2 linked regions of the Stappia indica genome follow. The protein of the gene in region 2 interacts with the protein of the main gene of each other region in a pairwise test. Links are inferred from orthologs where the notes say so. Each region holds a gene or a part of one and is shown on either strand. Other genes may lie near its edges.

Region 1 (4,487 bases), 2.6 Mb from region 2 along the record:
CGCCGGGGGTTTTTCGTTTCTCGCGTAGCACGAAGGCCGATCAGACCAGCGCGAACACCCGGCTCGGGCCACCCGTCGCGCCCTTGATCTTCGGCGCACCGACGACCAGTGTCGCCCCCGTTGCCGGCACCTCGTCGAGGCCGGCAAGGCATTCCAGCCCCCAGCGACCGGACGGCAGCCAGGTGTAGTGCGTGTCGAAGGTCCTGGAGGCGCCGTGGTCGAGAGACAGCGTGTCGACGGCGATGCCGACCACCCCCTTCTCCATCAGGTAGAGGCAGGCCTCCTTGGAAAAGCCGGGGAAGTGCATGGCGCCCTCGGCATCGGCATTGCGATACCGCTCGCTCGCCACATGCTGCGCCCAGCCGGAATTCATCGCGACGCAGCCTCCCGCCGGCACATCGCCATGCGTCGCCTCGAACGCCTTGAGATCGTCGACCGAGAGCTGGTGATCGGGATCGGCCGCCGCCTTCTCGCGAATGTCGACGACCGCCAGCGGGACGATCAGCTGGTCCATGGGGATCTCGTCCGCCCCGACCCCGTCTGCTGAAAAGTGCAGAGGTGCATCGAGATGCGTGCCGGTGTGCTCGTCGAGATGCCACTGGTACATGTTGAAGCCGTCCTTGGAGAACTCCGCGGTCCGCTCCATCCGCAGCTGCGGCTTGCCGAAGAAGGTGGGGAAATCCTCGCCCAGCGCATGGGTCAGATCGACGGCGCGGGTGAACGAGACATCGGCCGCATGGGCCGCGCGCGGCGGCGGAAAGGCGGCGAAGACGGCGGCTCCCGCCGTCGTCCCCACAAGTCCCTTGAGCAAGCCGCGGCGGCTCAGCCGGCGGGCAACGACTTCCTGGCATCCTGGAACGCACATGACTGTTTCCCCTCTTCTGGAACAGATCGCATTCCATCCTAGGCTGCGTGCGCGCCGGCCCGCAATCGGCCTTTCGCCGGGCTTGCCTGGCGACTGCCCACCCTCTTGCGCCGCCTCGCATTTCCGGCCATTGATCCGCCCATGCTGCAGATCACAGACCTCACCTACAGGATTGCCGGACGCACGCTTCTCGAGCGGGCGAGCGTCATGCTGCCCTCGGGCGCCAAGACCGGCTTCATCGGCCGCAACGGCGCCGGCAAGTCCACACTCTTCCGCCTGATCACCGGCGATAGCGCGCCCGAAAGCGGCGAGATCCGCGTGCCCAAGGGCCTGCGCATCGGCCAGGTGGCGCAGGAGGCGCCGGGCACCGAGCAGACGCTGGTGGAGGTGGTGCTGGCCGCCGATACCGAGCGCGCCAGCCTGCTGGAGGAGGCGGAGACAGCGACGGACCCGCTGCGCATCGCCGAGATCCACACCCGCCTTGCCGATATCGACGCCCACACGGCGGAAGCGCGGGCGGCCCGCATCCTTGCCGGTCTCGGCTTCGATGCCGAGGCGCAGGCCCGCCCCTGCTCGTCCTTTTCCGGCGGCTGGCGCATGCGCGTCGCGCTGGCGGCCGTGCTGTTCTCCGAGCCGGACCTGCTGCTGCTCGACGAGCCGACCAACTATCTCGACCTGGAAGGCACGCTCTGGCTGGAAAGCTACATTGCCCGCTACCCGCACCAGGTGCTGCTGATCAGCCACGACCGCGACCTGCTCAATAAGGCGGTCGATTCCATCGTCCATCTCGACCAGCTCAAGCTGACCTTCTATCGCGGCGGTTACGACAGTTTCGACCGCCAGCGCCGCGAGTCGCTGCTGCTGCAGGAGAAGAACCGCGAGAAGCAGGAAGCCCAGCGCAAGCACATGCAGGCTTTCGTCGACCGCTTCCGCGCCAAGGCGACCAAGGCACGCCAGGCACAGTCGCGGCTGAAGATGCTGGAGAAGATGGAGCCCATCGCCGCGGTGGTGGAAACCGACGCGCTGCCGATCTCCTTTCCCGATCCGGACGGGCGCCTCGCCCCGCCGATCATCCGGCTGGAAAACGTCGCCGTCGGCTATGGCGACACGACCATCCTGTCGCGGCTGTCGCTCAACATCGACAATGACGACCGCATTGCCCTGCTCGGCTCCAACGGCAACGGCAAGTCGACCTTCGCCAAGCTGATCGCCGGGCGGCTGGAGCGCCAGTCCGGCGAGATCACCAAGGCCGCCAAGCTGAAGGTCGCCTTCTTCGCCCAGCACCAGCTCGACGAGCTGATGCCGGCGGAAAGCCCGGTCGCGCATGTGCGCCGGCTGATGCCGGATGCGCCGGAGGCCAAGGTGCGCGCCCGCGTCGCCCGTTTCGGCCTGCCGACGAGCCGGATGGAGACCCCGGCGCGTGACCTGTCGGGCGGCGAGAAGGCGCGCCTGCTGCTCGGCCTTGCCACCTTCGAGGGGCCGCACCTGTTGATCCTCGACGAGCCGACGAACCATCTCGACATCGAGAGCCGCGAAGCGCTGATCCACGCGGTCAACGAGTTCGACGGCGCAGTGATCCTGATCTCGCACGACCGCCATCTGGTCGAGGCCTGCGCCGACCGGCTCTGGCTTGTCGCGGATGGCGGCGTGCGCAGTTTCGACGGCGACATGGAGGACTATCGCCGCCTGGTCCTGCAGAAGGACAAGGGCGAGCGGAACAACGGCCGGGAAGCGGCGAAGAACGCTGCAGCGACCGAGACCGAGGACGATCGCACGGCCCAGGAAAAGCGCCGCGAGGCCGCCGACCGGCGTGCCCGGCAGGCACCGCTGCGCAAGGAAATCCAGGTGGCGGAAAAGGAGATCGCGCGCCTTCAGGAGAAGATCGGCAAGCTCGACGTGGCTCTCGCCGATCCGGACTTCTTCCGCAAGGATGCGGAGCGGGCGACGAAGTTCGCCAAGGAGCGCGCGTACCTGGAAAAGAAGCTGGTGCGTACCGAAGAGCAGTGGCTGGAGCTCTCGGCGGAACTGGAAGGCGGCTGAAGCCCGCACGAGGAGGCACAATGGCGACGCTGACGACCATCGGCTTCGATGCCGACGACACGCTCTGGCACAACGAGCGCAATTTCCGCCTGACGGAAGAGCGCTTCACCGACCTGCTCGCCGACTACAGCGACAGGGACAACCTGACGGAGCGCCTGCTGGCGGCGGAGCGGCGCAACCTGCGCCTCTACGGCTATGGGGTGAAGGGCTTCACCCTGTCGATGATCGAGACGGCCATCGAGGTCACGGAAGGAAAGGCCCCCGCCTCGGTGATCGGCGAGATCCTGGACGCCGGCCGCAACATGCTTTCCCATCCCGTGGAGCCGCTTCCCCACGTGGAAGAGACGCTGCAGGCCTTGAAAGGCAATTTCCGTCTTGTGCTGATCACCAAGGGCGACCTGTTCGACCAGGAGCGCAAGGTGGCCGAATCCGGGCTCGGCGACCATTTCGATGCGGTCGAGATCGTGCCGGAAAAGACCGCCGAGACCTACCGCACGCTGTTCTCGCGCCATGGCGACGGCGCGGCCCGGGCGATGATGGTCGGCAACTCGCTGAAGTCGGACGTCGTGCCGGCGCTCGATGCCGGCAGCCATGGCGTCCATGTACCCTACGAGATCACCTGGGCGCTGGAACACGCCGACATGCCGGCTGGCCGCGACCGCTTTCACCAGGTGGCGCATCTGGGAGAGTTGCAGACGCTGCTTTCGCGATTGAGGTGATCGGACGAGACCGGCACACCGCAGCTAGCTGCCCTGCCCGTCCCCGGCCGGCTCCATCTGCGGATGATATTCCAGCGCCCGGAACTTGCCCTCGGCCTTGGCCCGGTACATCGCCACATCCGCCCGCCGCATCAGCTCTGCCGGATCGATCGGCTCGCGGGTCGAGGCATGCCCGATACTTGCCGTAACCTGCAATTGGTAGCGCCCGACGGTAAAGGGAAGCGAAAAGGCCTCGATGACCTGCTGCGCCAGCACGTCCGGTGGCGTGTCATGGATCTGTGCCAACGCGAACTCGTCGCCGCCGAGCCGGCCGGCCGCGACGAAGTGATTGCCGAAGCCCGCGAGCCGCACCGCCACAGCGGCGATCAGCAGATCGCCGACGGCATGCCCCCATGTGTCGTTGACCTGCTTGAAGCCGTCGAGGTCCAGCATGTGCAGAGCCAGCGGACGTGAGGGAGAGGCCTCCGCCGCCAGCTTTTCGAGCACCTCGAGAAAGCCGCTGCGGTTGAGCGTGCCCGTCAGCGTGTCGCGCTTGGCCTCGTATTCGGCGGCAGCCGCGATTCGGCGCAAGCGCAGCGATTCGATAAAGCCGGCCGCCAGCACCATGAGGAAGAACACGACCAGCGTCGCACCGGCCAGGACCAGCAGCGAGCGATGGCTTTCGAACGCCTGGTCGCCCGGCCTCCGGCTCGGCCAGGTGAGATAGCCGAGGACCCGGCCGGAGGGGTCCTCCAACGCGAGATTGAGCTTGTCGCCCGCTCTTGTGGGAGCAAGCGCGAGTCCTGCGATCTGGTAGTCGCTGGCGATGGCCGAGATGGTCTCCTCGTCGATCGCCTTGAACAGGAACAGGATGGGCGCGTCGG
Region 2 (8,384 bases):
GTGTCCGGCTGCGCGAGGCGCAGCGCCGCCGCCGCGCCGATGCCGCGGCTGCCGCCTGTCACGATCACGACGTTTTCGGTCCGGGGTTCGGTCATGGTTTCTCCGTTGAGGACGACTGCGGCACGGATCAACGATCGGCGAGGGCGAGCCTGGCGCCGAAGCCGGCGAAGGCGAGCGCGACCGTTCGGCTCATCCAGGTCATGACCTGCCGGCTGCGCAGGATGCGAGCGCCGAGCGCAGCGGCAAAGACGCCGTAGCCGATGAACACGACCAGCGTCAGGCCCATGAACACGCTGCCCATGGACAGGATCTGCAGGGATACGGCTCCCTCGCCCGGCACGATGAACTGCGGCAGGAAGGCAAGGAAGAACAGCGACAGCTTCGGGTTCAGCACGTTGATCAGGAACCCGGTCCGGGCCACCGCAACGAGATCGGCGGGCGCCGACTGCCGGTCGAAGGCCAGCGGTCCGGCCTCGCGGAAGGCCTGCCAGGCCAGATAGAAGAGATAGGCGGCGCCGGCATATTTCAGCACCTGGAAGGCCAGTGCGCTCGCATGCAGCAGCGCGGCAAGGCCGAAGGTTGCCGCAATCAGCGCCGGCAAAATGCCGAGCGTGCAGCCGAAGGCCGCGACGATGCCGGGAACCCGCCCGCGCGCCAGGCCGGTCGCCACCGTGTAGACCACGCCGGTTCCGGGAACGAGAACGACGACGAGAGCGGTGAGCAGGAAGTCCAGTCCCATGGAAATCTCCCTCAACTGGCTGCGAGGCGGCGCCGGACAGTGGCGACGATGGCGCCATGCAGCGCCAGAACGACAACAAGGGACACGGCGTGATGGACAGCCCCCGCAGTCGCAGCGATCTGCGCGAAAGCCCATATCCCGAGCGGCAGGAACAGCAGGACCGCAGTCCACAGGCCGGGGTTGCTCCTGCGCAGGGCCACCCCCTGGACGACATGCAGCACGGCGTTGACGAGCAGCAGGTAGACGCCGATGAGCCCCCAGCCGCTGGCGATGCCCCGCATGAGCCAGATCGCCAGCACCATCACACCCCACACACCGGCGACGTTGACGATGAAGACGGTCGGCACGCTCAGCACCTCGCGGCCCTTGCCGATCACCTCGTTGACGAAGGCGCGAAACCGGTCGCCGTCATGCTCTTCGAGCTGGTGCAGCATGTAGACGGGAAGTGCGAGAAACACGAGGCGCTCGCCCAATGTCCAGCCGGCCGTCAGCAAGGGAGCGAGGGCCAGCAGCACCACGCCCGACAGCGCGCCGCCATAGACCCAGTTTTCCTGCAACCGCCGGATCGTGCCGCTCATCCTCCGCCTCCGCTGGACCTCGCCGCGCCCCCGCCCCGGCCTCGGGACGCAAAGGACCGGCTCGCCGAAACGCCGCCTGCGGCCGGTGCCGCGACGGCGGAGAAACCGGTGCCAGGCAGACATCCGCCCGGCACCGCATTCCTGACGTCAGAGGTCGAGGACGAGACGCTGAATGTCCTCGAGGCTCTCCTTGACGCGGACGAGGAAGGTCACCGCTTCCTTGCCGTCGACAATCCGGTGATCGTAGGACAGGGCCAGATACATCATCGGCCGCGCCACGATCTGACCGTTCACGACCATCGGCCGCTCCTGGATCTTGTGCATGCCGAGAATGCCCGACTGCGGTGCATTGAGGATCGGCGAGGACATCAGCGAGCCGTAGACGCCGCCGTTGGAGATGGTGAAGGTACCGCCCTGCATCTCGTCCATGCCGAGCTTGCCGTCACGCGCCTTGCGGCCGAGTTCGGCGATCTTCTTCTCGATCTCGGCGATCGACATCTGGTCGGCATCGCGCACGACCGGAACCACCAGACCCTTGTCGGTGCCGACGGCGACGCCGACATGGCAGTAGTTCTTGTAGATGATGTCGGTGCCGTCGATCTCGGCATTGACCGCCGGGATCTCCTTCAGCGCATGGCAGACCGCCTTGGTGAAGAAGCCCATGAAGCCCAGCTTCACGCCGTGCTTCTTCTCGAACAGGTCCTTGTAGCTGGAGCGCAGCTCCATCACCGGCCCCATGTCCACCTCGTTGTAGGTGGTCAGCATGGCGGCGGTGTTCTGCGCATCCTTCAGACGGCGGGCGATGGTCTGGCGCAGCTTGGTCATGCGCACCCGCTCCTCGCGAGACGCATCCTCGGCACCGGACGGCGCACGGGCGGCGACCGGGGCTGCAGAGGCGGAAGACTGCTGCGTCATGCCGGTGGCGACGGCGGCGATAACGTCGCCCTTCAACACCTGGCCACGCTTTCCGGAGCCGGCGACCTGGTCGGCGGCAACGCCCTTCTCCGCCATCATCTTGGCAGCAGAGGGCGCCGGCGGCATGTCGGTGCCGGCCGCTGCGGCCGGGGCCGGCGTCTCGGCAGCAGGCGCCTTGGCCGGGGCGGCAGCACCCGCGCCAACGGCGATCTTCAGCAGCAACTGGCCGGGAGTGACCGTGTCGCCGGTCTTGGCGGAAATCTCCACCACGGTGCCGGACACCGGCGCCGGGATCTCCTGGGCGGCCTTGTCGGTCTCCAGCTCGACGAGCACGTCGTCGGCCTTGACCTGGTCGCCGACCTTGACGAACCACTCGCCGACATCGGCTTCCGTGACGCTCTCGCCGGCCGACGGCACCACCACGTCGACGGTCTCGGCCGAAGAGGAGGCGGCGGCGGCAGGAGCGGACTTGGCGCTCTCCGCCTTCGGCGCGGAGGCCTTGGCGGGCGAGGCAGCAGCCGCGCCGGCGCCTTCGGAGATCTGTCCCAGCAGGGCGCCGACCTCGACGGTGTCGCCTTCCTTGACCAGGATGTCGGTCAGCGTACCGGAGGCCGGGGCCGGAACCTCGACGGTCACCTTGTCCGTCTCCAGCTCGACGATGGGCTCGTCCGCGTTCACCTTGTCGCCGGGCTTCTTGAACCACTGGGCGATGGTCGCCTCGGTCACGGATTCTCCGAGGGTGGGCACTCGAATTTCGGTCGCCATGATCAAAATCTCTTTCATCCGGTGGCTGCACGGAACCGCCTTCGGTTCCCCGCGCTAGCGATGGAGTCTTGCGTTTCCGGCACGCGAGGAGCCGGGAATAGGCCGGCTCCCGGACCCTTGTCCGGGAGCCGCAAAGGCTAGTCGGCGAAGGCCTCGTCGAGGAACGCCTGCAGCTGCGCCATGTGCTTCGACATCAGGCCGGTGGCCGTTGCAGCGGATGCGGCACGGCCGACATAGCGCGGCCGCGGATGCTTGGCGTCGATCTGGCTCAGCACCCACTCGAGGTAGGATTGCACGAAGAACCAGGAGCCCATGTTCTTCGGCTCTTCCTGGCACCAGACGAAATCCGCATCCTTGAACCGCGCCAGTTCGGAGACGAGCGCCTTGGTCGGGAACGGATAGAGCTGCTCCACGCGCAGGAGATAGACGTCGTCGATCCCGCGCTTCTCGCGCTCCTCGAACAGGTCGTAATAGACCTTGCCCGAACACAGCACCACGCGGCGGATCTTGTCGTCCGGCTTCAGCTTGATGTCGCTGTAGCCTTCCAGCTGCGCGTCGTCCCACAGAAGCCGGTGGAACGCCGAGCCGTCCGAGAACTCATCGAGGCGGCTGACCACGCGCTTGTGGCGCAGCAACGACTTCGGCGTCATCAGGATCAGCGGCTTGCGGAAGTCGCGCTTCAGCTGCCGGCGCAGGATATGGAAGTAGTTCGCCGGCGTCGTGCAGTTGGCGACCTGCATGTTGTCTTCCGCGCACATCTGCAGGAAGCGCTCCAGGCGGGCGGAGGAGTGCTCCGGCCCCTGGCCCTCATAGCCGTGCGGCAGCAGGCAGACGAGGCCCGACATGCGAAGCCACTTGCGCTCGCCCGACGACAGGAACTGGTCGAAGACCACCTGCGCGCCGTTGGCGAAGTCGCCGAACTGGGCTTCCCAGAGCGTCAGGGCGTTCGGCTCGGTCAGCGTGTAGCCGTATTCGAAGCCGAGCACGGCCTCTTCCGAGAGCATCGAGTTGATGACCTCGTAACGGGCCTGATCCTTGCGCAGGTTGTTGAGCGGGATGTAGCGCTGCTCGTCTTCCTGGTCGTAGAGGACCGAGTGGCGCTGCGAGAACGTGCCGCGCTCGCAGTCCTGGCCCGACAGGCGGACGGCATGGCCTTCCAGCAGCAGCGTGCCGAAGGCAAGCGCCTCTGCCGTTGCCCAGTCGATCCCCTCGCCGGTCTCGAACATCTTCTCGCGGTTGTCGAGGAAGCGGCGGATCGTGCGGTGGACGTTGAAGCCGTCCGGCACGCCCGTCAGGGCCTTGCCGACAAGCTTCAGGTCCTCCATCGGCATCGCCGTCTGGCCCCGGCGGGGATCGTCGAGATCCTGCGCCTGCTTCAGGCCCGACCACTTGCCGTCGAGCCAGTCGGCCTTGTTCGGCTTGTAGGCCTGCCCCGCGTCGAACTCCTGGTCGAGACGGGCACGCATCTCGGTACGCATCCCCTCGAGCTCGTCGGAGGTGATGACGCCTTCCTTGATCAGCTTCTCGGCATAGATCTGCAGCGTCGTCGGATGGCTGCGGATCTTGCGATACATGATCGGCTGCGTGAACGCCGGCTCGTCGGACTCGTTATGGCCGAAGCGGCGGTAGCAGATCATGTCGATCACCACCGGCTTGCCGAAGAGCTGACGGAACTCCGTCGCCACCTTGGCCGCATAGACCACCGCTTCCGGATCGTCGCCGTTCACGTGGAAGATCGGCGACTCGATCATCTTCGCCACATCGGACGGGTACGGCGAGGAACGCGAGAAGCGCGGGTTCGTCGTGAAGCCGATCTGGTTGTTGATGATGAAGTGGATCGAACCGCCGGTCCGGTGACCGCGCAGCGCGGACAGGCCGAAGCACTCGGCGACCACGCCCTGGCCGGCAAAGGCGGCATCGCCGTGCAGCAGCAGCGGCAGGACCTTGGACCGGTCGACTTCGGTCGTCTCGACCCAGCGGCCGTTGACGGCCGACAGCTGGTCCTGCTTGGCGCGCGCCTTGCCGAGCACCACCGGATCGACGATCTCCAGGTGCGAGGGGTTGGCGGTCAGCGACAGGTGGACCTTGTTGCCGTCGAACTCACGGTCGGAGGAGGCGCCGAGGTGATACTTGACGTCGCCCGAACCTTCCACGTCGTCGGGGGTGAACGACCCGCCCTTGAACTCGTGGAAGATCGCGCGCAGCGGCTTGCCCATGACCTGGGACAGCACGTTGAGGCGGCCGCGATGGGCCATGCCGAAGACGATCTCCTGCACGCCGAGCGCACCGCCGCGCTTGATGATCTGCTCGAGTGCGGGCAGCAGCGCCTCGCCGCCGTCGAGACCGAAGCGCTTCGTGCCCGTGTACTTGACGTCGAGGAACTTCTCGAAGCCCTCAGCCTCGATCAGCTTGTTGAGGATCGCCTTCTTGCCCCGGGGGGTGAACTCGATCTCCTTGTCCGGACCCTCGATGCGCTCCTGGATCCACGCCTTCTCCGCCGGATTGGAGATGTGCATGAACTCGACGCCGAGCGTCGAGCAGTAGGTGCGCTTGAGGATGTCGAGCATTTCGCGAAGCGTCGCGAACTCGAGGCCCAGCATGTAGTCGATGAAGATCTTGCGATCCCAATCGGCCTCGGTGAACCCGTAGGAGGAGGGATGCAGCTCCTCGTGATCCACCTGCTCCTTCAGGTTCAGCGGATCGAGGTCGGCATGCAGATGACCGCGCATGCGATAGGCGCGGATCATCATCAGCGCGCGAACCGAGTCGCGCGTCTGCTGCTGGACGTCGGCATCGGTCAGGGTCGCGCCCTTTGCCTCCGCCTTTGCCTTCAGCTTGTCGCCGATTGCCTTCTCCACCGGCGCCCAGTTGCCGTCGAAGGCATTGACCAGATCGCCGTTCGCCGTAAGCGGCCAGTCGGCACGCTTCCAGGAGGCGCCGCGCGCCTCCTTCAGCACATCGGCTTTTTCGTCAGCCAGATTGGAGAAGAAGTCGCGCCAGGTCTCGTCGAGAGAGCCGGGGTCTTCCTTGTATCGCGCGTAGAGATCTTCGATATACGCTGCGTTGCCGCCGTAGAGAAACGACGTCATCGCGAAGGCATTGTTCGCGTCCTGCCGAGCCATCACTATAGCGAGGTTGCCCCCGCCCGCCTCTTGAGGGGAGCCCTTTCACGCAGCGCCCCGGTAAACGGATGTGGGATGAAGCAGCGCGATGCGTGTCCCGCGCCGCTCCTGTTCAAAGCGGTACACGGGAAACTTCCTTGAGGGAAGCTCCCGTGCCCCATATGTGGCTGCGAACTCGGTAAATAAACCGGTAATCGCGGAAAAATCAGCCCTTGAGAACCTCGAGAAGGGTCTCACCGAGCTTGGCCGGCGACGGGGAAACGCGGATGCCCGCCTCTTCCATCGCCGCGATCTTGTCCTCGGCTCCGCCCTTGCCGCCGGAGATGACGGCGCCGGCATGGCCCATGGTGCGACCCGGAGGCGCCGTACGGCCCGCGATGAAGCCGGCCATCGGCTTGCTGCGGCCCTTCTTGGCCTCGTCCTTGAGGAACTGGGCAGCCTCTTCCTCGGCCGAACCGCCGATCTCGCCGATCATGATGATCGACTTGGTCGCGTCGTCGGCGAGGAACATCTCCAGGATGTCGATGAACTCGGTGCCCTTGACCGGATCGCCGCCGATGCCGACGGCCGTGGTCTGGCCGAGGCCCGCGTTCGAGGTCTGGAACACCGCCTCATAGGTCAGCGTGCCGGAGCGCGAGACGACGCCGACCGAGCCCTTCTTGAAGATGGAGCCCGGCATGATGCCGATCTTGCACTCTTCCGGCGTCAGGACGCCCGGGCAGTTCGGGCCAAGCAGACGCGACTTGGACTTCTCCAGCCGGGCCTTGACCTTGACCATGTCGGCGACCGGGATGCCTTCGGTGATGCAGACGATGAGCGGCACTTCCGCCTCGATCGCCTCGATGATAGCGGCGCCCGCACCTGCCGGCGGAACGTAGATCACCGACGCATCGGCGCCGGTCGCCTCCCGGGCTTCGCCGACGGTGGCGAAGATCGGCAGCGAAGCGGCCGCATCAACCCCCGAAGTCCAGCTTTCGCCGCCCTTCTTGGGATGCACGCCGGCGACCATCTTGGTGCCGTAATAGGCCAGGGCCTGCTCCGTGTGGAACGTACCGGTCTTGCCGGTCAGGCCCTGGACGATGACCTTGGTGTCTTTGTTGACGAGAATGGACATCACGCGGCCTCCTTCACGGCCTTGACGATCTTCTGCGCGGCGTCGTCGAGATCATCGGCGGCGATCACGTTGAGACCGCTTTCATTGATGATCTTCTTGCCGAGTTCGACATTGGTACCCTCGAGGCGGACGACGAGCGGCACCTGGAGGCCGACTTCCTGCACGGCCGCGATCACGCCTTCCGCGATCACGTCGCAGCGCATGATGCCGCCGAAGATGTTGACCAGGATGCCCTTCACGTTCGGATCGGAGGTGATGATCTTGAACGCGGCCGTGACCTTCTCCTTAGAGGCGCCACCGCCGACATCGAGGAAGTTCGCCGGCTCGGCGCCGTAGAGCTTGATGATGTCCATGGTCGCCATGGCGAGGCCGGCGCCATTGACCATGCAGCCGATGTCGCCGTCGAGGGCCACATAGGCGAGGTCGTACTTGGAGGCCTCGATTTCCTTCTCGTCCTCCTCGGTGATGTCGCGCAGTTCGACGATCTCCGGGTGGCGGAAGAGAGCGTTGCCGTCGAAGGAGACCTTGGCGTCGAGAACGCGCAGGCGGCCGTCCTTCATGACGATCAGCGGGTTGACCTCGAGCAGGCTCATGTCCTTCTCGACGAAGGCCTTGTGCAGGATCGGGAACAGCTTCATGCCGTCTTCGCGCGCCGCACCGGTCAGCTCCAGCGCATCGCAGAGCTTGGCCGCATCGGCCTCGGTCACGCCCGCCTCCGGATCGATCGGCAGGGTGTGGATCTTCTCCGGCGTCTCCTCGGCGACGGCCTCGATGTCCATGCCGCCCTCGGTCGAGACGACGAAGGCCGGACGGCCGACGGTGCGGTCGACGAGGATGGAGAGATAGAGCTCACGCTCGATATCGGCGCCGTCCTCGATATAGAGGCGGTTGACGACCTTGCCGGCCGCGCCGGTCTGCTTGGTCACCAGCGTGTTGCCGAGCATTTCGGCCGCGTGCGACTTCACCTCGTCCAGCGAGAAGGCGAGACGAACGCCGCCCTTTGCGTCGGGGCCGAGTTCCTTGAACTTGCCCTTGCCGCGACCGCCGGCATGGATCTGGGACTTCACGACCCAGAGCGGGCCGGGAAGCTGCTTGGCGGCGGCCTCGGCCTCGTCGGCCGAGAAGATGGCCACGCCATTGGCCACCGGCGC

What was found. Proteins that work in one complex are often made in the same cells at the same time.
Region 1: the proteins of GH266_RS15465 (region 2) and GH266_RS02950 interact in binary tests that used the Escherichia coli proteins (3 or more experiments, as listed by UniProt). The link is inferred for Stappia indica from one-to-one orthologs.

Annotation. Positions count from the first base shown.
Region 1 is NZ_CP046908.1:639,777-644,263, forward strand. What follows is about bases 483-3,455. They hold GH266_RS02950 (ABC-F family ATP-binding cassette domain-containing protein), read left to right. Parts: upstream 483-1,006; coding sequence 1,007-2,905; downstream 2,906-3,455. Other genes in these bases: GH266_RS02945 (cyclase family protein), read right to left, coding at 483-865; GH266_RS02955 (HAD family hydrolase), read left to right, coding at 2,926-3,455. Also shown: more of GH266_RS02945, read right to left, coding at 41-482; more of GH266_RS02955, read left to right, coding at 3,456-3,624; GH266_RS02960 (GGDEF domain-containing protein), read right to left, coding at 3,649-4,487. UniProt on the Escherichia coli protein: Genetic data indicate it may be involved in ribosome assembly or function.
Region 2 is NZ_CP046908.1:3,288,187-3,296,570, reverse strand. Bases 2,935-6,451 are described here. They hold GH266_RS15465 (2-oxoglutarate dehydrogenase E1 component), read right to left. Parts: upstream 6,120-6,451; coding sequence 3,135-6,119; downstream 2,935-3,134. Other genes in these bases: sucD (succinate--CoA ligase subunit alpha), read right to left, coding at 6,325-6,451; odhB (2-oxoglutarate dehydrogenase complex dihydrolipoyllysine-residue succinyltransferase), read right to left, coding at 2,935-2,997. In the rest of the region: GH266_RS15485 (SDR family oxidoreductase), read right to left, coding at 1-95; GH266_RS15480 (LysE family translocator), read right to left, coding at 128-739; GH266_RS15475 (HXXEE domain-containing protein), read right to left, coding at 751-1,317; more of odhB, read right to left, coding at 1,465-2,934; more of sucD, read right to left, coding at 6,452-7,233; sucC (ADP-forming succinate--CoA ligase subunit beta), read right to left, coding at 7,233-8,384. UniProt on the Escherichia coli protein: E1 component of the 2-oxoglutarate dehydrogenase (OGDH) complex which catalyzes the decarboxylation of 2-oxoglutarate, the first step in the conversion of 2-oxoglutarate to succinyl-CoA and CO(2).